Regions from separate parts of the Ralstonia flaminis genome, predicted to be linked through region 2. Evidence: predicted binding sites of a transcription regulator. Region 2 holds the regulator's gene; the other holds the start of a gene.
The links. The regulator NrdR, encoded in region 2, represses ribonucleotide reductase genes. The targets are predictions, from matches to a motif close to CACNANATNTNGTG.
Positions count from the first base shown of each region.

Region 1 (3,430 bases), on a different contig from region 2:
GGTGTTCAGCGTGATTTCCGTGCACAGGTTGGAGCTGTGCACCACGCCCACGTGCTGCTGCGGGCTGCGGATGTTGCACGGATCCTTGAACGTGATCCACGGGTGACCGGTTTCGAACAGCATGCCCAGCATCTTGCGCCACAGTTGCAGCGCCGGCATCTTCTTGAAGAGCTTGATCTCGCCGCGCGCGACCTTGTCTTCGTAGCCCAGATAGGCCTGCTCGAATGCCTTGCCGACCTTGTCATGCAGGTCCGGGCAGGTGGACGGCGAGAACAGCGTCCACTCGCCGCCTTCCATCACACGCTTCATGAACAGGTCCGGAATCCAGTTGGCCGTGTTCATGTCGTGCGTGCGGCGGCGGTCGTCGCCGGTGTTCTTGCGCAGCTCCAGGAATTCTTCGATATCCAGGTGCCACGTTTCCAGGTACGCGCAGACGGCGCCCTTGCGCTTGCCGCCTTGGTTGACTGCGACAGCCGTGTCGTTGACCACCTTCAGGAACGGCACCACGCCTTGGCTCTTACCGTTCGTACCCTTGATGTGCGAGCCGAGTGCGCGCACGTTGGTCCAGTCGTTGCCCAGGCCGCCGGCGAACTTGGAGAGCAGCGCGTTTTCCTTCAGCGCTTCGTAAATGCCGTCCAGATCATCCGACACGGTGGTCAGGTAGCACGACGACAACTGCGAACGGCGCGTGCCCGAGTTGAACAGCGTCGGCGTCGACGACATGAAGTCGAACGACGACAGCAGTTGATAGAACTCGATGGCGCGGGCTTCGCGGTCGATTTCGTTCAGGGCCAGGCCCATCGCCACGCGCATGAAGAATGCCTGCGGCATCTCGATGCGGGTTTCGTTGATGTGCAGGAAGTAGCGGTCGTACAGCGTCTGCAGGCCGAGGTAGTTGAACTGGAAGTCGCGCGAGGCGTCCAGCGCCGCGCCCAGCCTCACCAGGTCGAACTGGGCCAGCTTGTCGTCGAGCAGCTCGGCGTTGATGCCGCGCTTGATGAACTGCGGGAAGTAGTCGACATAACGCGCGCTCATTTCCGCTTGCGTGACTTCTTCGCCGAGGATCTCGCGGCGGATCGTATGCATCAGGATGCGCGCGGTGACCTGGCTGTACGCCGGGTCCTTTTCGATCAGGGTACGCGAGGCCAGGATGGCCGAGTCGTACACCTGGCTCATCGGCACGCCTTCATACAGGTTCTTGACCGTTTCCTTGAGGATCGGCTCCGGGTCCACTGCGTCGCCCAGACCTTCGCAGGCCGAGACGATCACGTTGCGCAGCGCCACCATGTCCAGCGGGCGGGTGATGCCGCCGTCGGTCACGTTCAGGCCGATGAAGGCCGGTTGCTGCTGCGTTTCGCCGGCCTGTGCGCGCTCCTGGGCGCGGCGCTCGCGGTACAGCACGTAGGCGCGGGCCACGTCGTGTTCGCCCGAGCGCATCAGGGCCAGTTCCACCTGGTCCTGCACGTCTTCGATGTGGAACGTGCCACCGTTCGGGCGGCTGCGCAGCAGGGCGCGCACCACGTTCTGCGTCTGTTGGTCGACCAGCTCGCGCACACGCGCGGAAGCAGCGCCCTGCCCGCCATTCACGGCGAGGAAGGCCTTGGTCATCGCCACAGCAATCTTGGAGGGCTCGAAACCAACCACCGCACCGTTACGGCGGATGATCTTGTAGTCAGCGTAGCCGGTGCCGGGGGCCACGGCCGTGCCGCCAGCACTTTGCGCAAATTGGGAAGGATTGGCGGTGCCGGAGTGAATTTCGGATTGGGCCGTTTGCATAAGGACTCCTGTTGAACCGTTCGATTGGCGGCTCGCCTGGGGTGATGAACCCTTGGCAAACCCTTGCGCCGCGCAGAGAAAAAGAGACGGAAAAGGCCCTTGCCTTTCCTCGGCCCCCAAGCGCCGGCTTGACCCGCCGTACGCTCGCCCCCGCGCGGGCGCCGAAATGAGAATCCCGGAAATTCACCACTACATCTAGTGTGTCACCCCGGGATTGGCGCTAAGTATAGTGGGCCAATCGAATTTGCCTAGTCTTGACAGATGGGGTTTCGGGGGCTTTTTTGCAATCGGAATGCAGCGCCGCAAGCCCGCCATCCCAGTCTGTACAAAGGGCCGTCGGGACTCGCGTGTGGCGTCGCAATGGACACATTTCCAGAATAATTCTTTCTATCACCTTCGCAAGATCAATAGACCTCACCTCATCTGCGGTAGGGGTATGTGTGGCGCGCACTGCACTGGTGCGCAGATGCACCGCATCGGCTTCCGATGATTCCTCGTGCACTCAAGAAATCCGAATAGCGGCATCAGTATTCTTGCCGCGCCTGTCACCTGAGCGACAGGCCCCGTCCCTACTCTTCGGTCGCATTGCGGGGGAGCGCAATCAGAGCGGCCCGCGCCCGCGCGCCGCGCACACAGACCGAGGAAAACCGACATGGCTTCGAACCAACCTGCCCGCCGCCTGCTCACGGCCGCGCTGGGCGCAACCGTGGCCGCCACGCTGGCGGCCTGTGGCGGGGGCAGCGACAGCGCGCCCGTCGCCAACCCTGGCGGCACGAATGTGCCGTCCACCAGCGCCAGCAAGAAAGTGCTGGTGGTGGGCGTGGATGGCGCGACCTATGCGCAGGTGCAGAGCGCGCTGCTGCAGCGCAGCCTGCCGAACCTGGGCACGCTGTCCGTGATGCCCGCCTCGACCGGCGGCACGCTGGGCACAACCACCGCGCAACCGCCGTTGGATACGCCGAGCTGGGCCACCGTGCTGTCGGGCGCCTGGCAGAACCGACACGGCGTAACCGACGACACCGTCGTCACGCTGGCCGCCCCGACCGTCTTCAGCTACGCGCGCAGCGCCGCCAAGGCCGCCGGCACCACGCAGCGCCTGGGCGCAGCCGTCAGCTCGGCCGTGCTGCCCGCGCTGCTCAAGGCCGACCAACAGGCCGGCAACCTCGACACGCTGGTCGACTGCGCCCAGGTGGACACATGCGTCACACAGAACAGCGTGAAGCTCGTGCAGTCCGGCTATGACGTCGTCTTTGCGCAGTACACCGCGCCCGCGGCCGCCGCTCTCGCCTCGGGCCTGCAAAGCGATGCGTATGCCGCCGCTCTTGGCAGCGTCGACCAGGCCATCGGCACGCTGCAGGCCGCCATCGCCCAGCGCCGCGCTGCCAACCCGAACGAAGACTGGCTCGTGGTCGTCACGACCAGCCACGGGCTGGATGCCACCGGCGCCACCACCTCGGCGCCCACGCTGGAAAACCGCACCGCCTTCATCGCGCTGAACAAGACCGTCAATCCGGCCCTGGGCAAGAACGGTACGGCTGCGCCCACGACCGAAGCCGCGCTGGCCGCCCTGCCGAGCGAAGCCGACATCGTGCCGACCGTGCTCGCACAGCTGAACGCCGCCGTGCCAGCGATGGCGCACAAGCTCGACGGCGCT
Region 1 covers NZ_CATZLL010000009.1:145,538-148,967, forward strand. The annotation lists gene R2N11_RS15455 (ribonucleoside-diphosphate reductase subunit alpha) at 1-1,776, opposite strand, end outside; gene R2N11_RS15460 (alkaline phosphatase family protein) at 2,429-3,430, shown strand, end outside.
Region 1: the regulator NrdR is predicted to act here: its motif matches at 1,964-1,977, upstream of R2N11_RS15455 (ribonucleoside-diphosphate reductase subunit alpha).

Region 2 (3,430 bases):
CCACATCGAGCTGATTGCCTCCGAGAACTACACCTCGCCGGCCGTGATGGCCGCGCAGGGTTCGCAACTGACCAACAAGTACGCCGAGGGCTACCCCGGCAAGCGCTACTACGGTGGCTGCGAGTACGTGGACGTGGTCGAGCAACTCGCCATTGACCGTGTGAAGCAACTGTTCGGCGCCGAAGCTGCCAACGTGCAGCCGAACTCCGGCTCGCAGGCCAACCAGGGCGTGTTCTTCGCCGTGCTCAAGCCGGGCGACACCATCATGGGCATGAGCCTGGCCGAAGGCGGCCACCTGACGCACGGCATGGCGCTCAACATGAGCGGCAAGTGGTTCAACGTGGTCAGCTACGGCCTGAACGCCCAGGAAGACATCGACTACGACGCGCTGGAAGCCCTGGCTCAAGAGAAGAAGCCGAAGCTGATCATCGCTGGCGCATCGGCCTTTGCGCTGCGCATCGATTTCGAGCGCATCGGCAAGATTGCCAAGTCGATTGGCGCGTACTTCATGGTGGACATGGCCCACTACGCCGGCCTGATCGCCGCGGGCGTGTACCCGAACCCGGTGCCGCACGCTGATTTCGTGACCACGACCACCCACAAGAGCCTGCGCGGCCCGCGCGGCGGCGTAATCCTGATGAAGGCCGAGCACGAGAAGGCCATCAACTCGGCCATCTTCCCGGGCATCCAGGGTGGTCCGCTGATGCACGTGATCGCCGGCAAGGCAGTGGCGTTCAAGGAAGCGCTGTCGCCCGAGTTCAAGGCCTACCAACAACAAGTGGTCAAGAACGCCGCCGTGATGGCAGAAACGCTCATGGCCCGTGGCCTGCGCATCGTGTCGGGCCGCACCGAAAGCCATGTGATGCTGGTCGACCTGCGCGCCAAGAACATCACCGGCAAGGAAGCGGAGAAGGTGCTGGGCGACGCGCATATCACCGTCAACAAGAACGCGATTCCGAATGACCCGGAAAAGCCGTTCGTGACCTCGGGCGTGCGCCTGGGCTCGCCGGCGATGACCACGCGCGGCTTCAAGGAAGCCGAGGCCGTGAAGGTGGCGCACCTGATTGCCGACGTGCTGGACAACCCGCACGATGAAGCCAACATTGCTGCCGTGCGCGCCAAGGTAGCTGAGCTGACCAAGCAGTTCCCGGTCTACGCCTAAGCAGTTGGCAATGGCCGCGGCACATGCGCCAGCGGCCACGTAGTACCCTTGCCGCGATGCGCCCCGAGCGGGCCGTCGCGGCGTTGTTCTTTTAGCGCAGTGCGTTCTTTGAGGTTTCTCAGGAGACCGGCATGAAATGCCCGTTTTGCGGCCACGCGGCCACCCAGGTGATTGAGACCCGCATGTCTGAGGAAGGCGATACCGTGCGCCGGCGCCGAAAATGCGAGTCCTGCGACCGCCGGTTCACCACCTACGAACGCATCGAGCTGTTTTTCCCGGCCGTCGTCAAGAAGAACGGCAGCCGCGTCGACTACGACCGCAACAAGGTCAAGGATTCCATGCGCCTGGCGCTACGCAAGCGCCCTGTTTCCGCCGAGGCCATCGACGAGGCCATCGCCCGCATCGAAGAAAAACTCCTTAGCCACGGCGAGAAGGAAATCGGCAGCGACCGCGTGGGCGAGCTGGTGATGCGCGAGCTCAAGCGGCTGGACAAGATTGGGTATATCCGGTTTGCGTCGGTGTACCGGAGTTTTGAGGATCTGGCGGAGTTTCGAGACGTGCTGGATGAGGTTTCCGCGCCGAACATACGCAAATAAAAAGAGGCCCCGAGGGGCCTTTTTTGTTACCAACTTACCAGCACTGAGCTGATGTGGTGCCAGTAGCCGTACCGGTGTTGTTCTGCACACCGAGCTGGTTGATGGTGTACGTCCCGCATGCATCCGCTGTTTGTGGGCTAACCGGAACGGCGGAAGCGGAATAGCCTGGCGCTGCTGTTCCGCTGGCGCCTGCCGTCCCCGTTACCGCTACATACATTTGGTAGTACGACTGTGTGCCGGACTGAATCGCCAGCGGGAAGCTGGCACCGCTGGCATAGCCGAGCGCGGCAGGCGAGCTAGTGTAGTTGTTCTGCAGTGTAAAGAACCGCTCCTGACGAGTCGCTAGATCCAGCAGCGCCGTCTTAGCATCCGCGCGGTGTGACTTGAGAACGTACTGCTGATAGGACGGATACGCGATCCGCGCCAGGATGGCGATGATCGCCACCGTGATCATCAGCTCCATCAATGAAAAACCACTCTCGTGACGTGGCAAGGCAGATGTCGTAGTTCGATTCATGATTAACGCAGCTTGGTCCAGGTCATGCGCGCACCGACACCTGCGGCACTTGGGTTGATCTGGTTGACCGTACCCGTACCGTTCACGGTCTGCTGCACCAGATACGGCAGTTTGTTGGCGGTCACGATCGACGGCGTACCCGTACCGCTCAGGCCGATGCCGCTGACGATGCCACCGTTGTAGGTCGGGAAGTTGTTGTTGTTGTCACCGAAGAACGAAGCCGTGCCTGCCCCGCCAGATGCAACGGAGATCGCCATGGTGTAACCCGACGCCGGAGTCGACGTACAGGACAGAATCTGCTGCACAGCCGGAACTGTCGTATTGACGATGAACATGCCGTAGGCCAATGTCGGGTTGTAGACGACCTGTTCATAGTTTGTGACCGCACTCGAACCCGAGCCCGTCGTGGTGCTGGGCAGCATAAGCTTCCAGCCATACTGCGTGTTTGCGTTGGCAGCACTACCGCATGCAGTTGAGCCAACCCAGCAAACCTTACCGTTACTCACAGTTCGGTACGATGGCGTCGTCCCGGAACTGGTGGAGGTGGCCGTGATGGTCTGCGTCAACAGTGTTGATGCATTCACGGTCTGCGATCCGGTGAGCGTCGCGTACACCGCAGATGCGGGTGCCTTGCTGTTCCAGGCGCTCATGTTCCAATCCCAGACGCCATACAGCCACTGTGACGTACCACTTGCGTAGGTGGCCGCATTTGTTTGCGTCTGCGGGAACGCTTGGCCGGTGCCGAAGCTGACCAATACACGCGCCGCACCGGTGCCGGTACCGGGAATCGCCGCCACAGCCACTTTGCTGGTAATCGGTTGCCCGGCGGGCGTCGAGAACAGCGGCGTGGTGGATACGTTCCATTGCGCCGGAGTTTGCGAGGTCAGATCGAAGCGCCAGACGTTACCGAAGGCATCGCCAGCATAGACATAGTCCGTAATGTGATCACCATCCAGATCAGCAGGCGTGACGTAGGCGATACCGTTCTTGTTGTTCTTGCCCAGCGGGTCCTTGCTAGGTCCGTAGCCGGTGTCGAGGTAATAGAACGACGTCGTCCCATCGCTCGCGACCAGCATGACGTACAACCCCGCACTGCCATTCGGGCTGTTCAGGCCATTGCCAAACAGCACGGCCCAGTTGCCATTGTGCAGACGG
Region 2 covers NZ_CATZLL010000001.1:403,351-406,780, forward strand. The annotation lists gene glyA (serine hydroxymethyltransferase) at 1-1,162, shown strand, start outside; gene nrdR (transcriptional regulator NrdR) at 1,294-1,758, shown strand; gene R2N11_RS01900 (type IV pilin protein) at 1,793-2,275, opposite strand; gene R2N11_RS01905 (pilus assembly protein) at 2,278-3,430, opposite strand, start outside.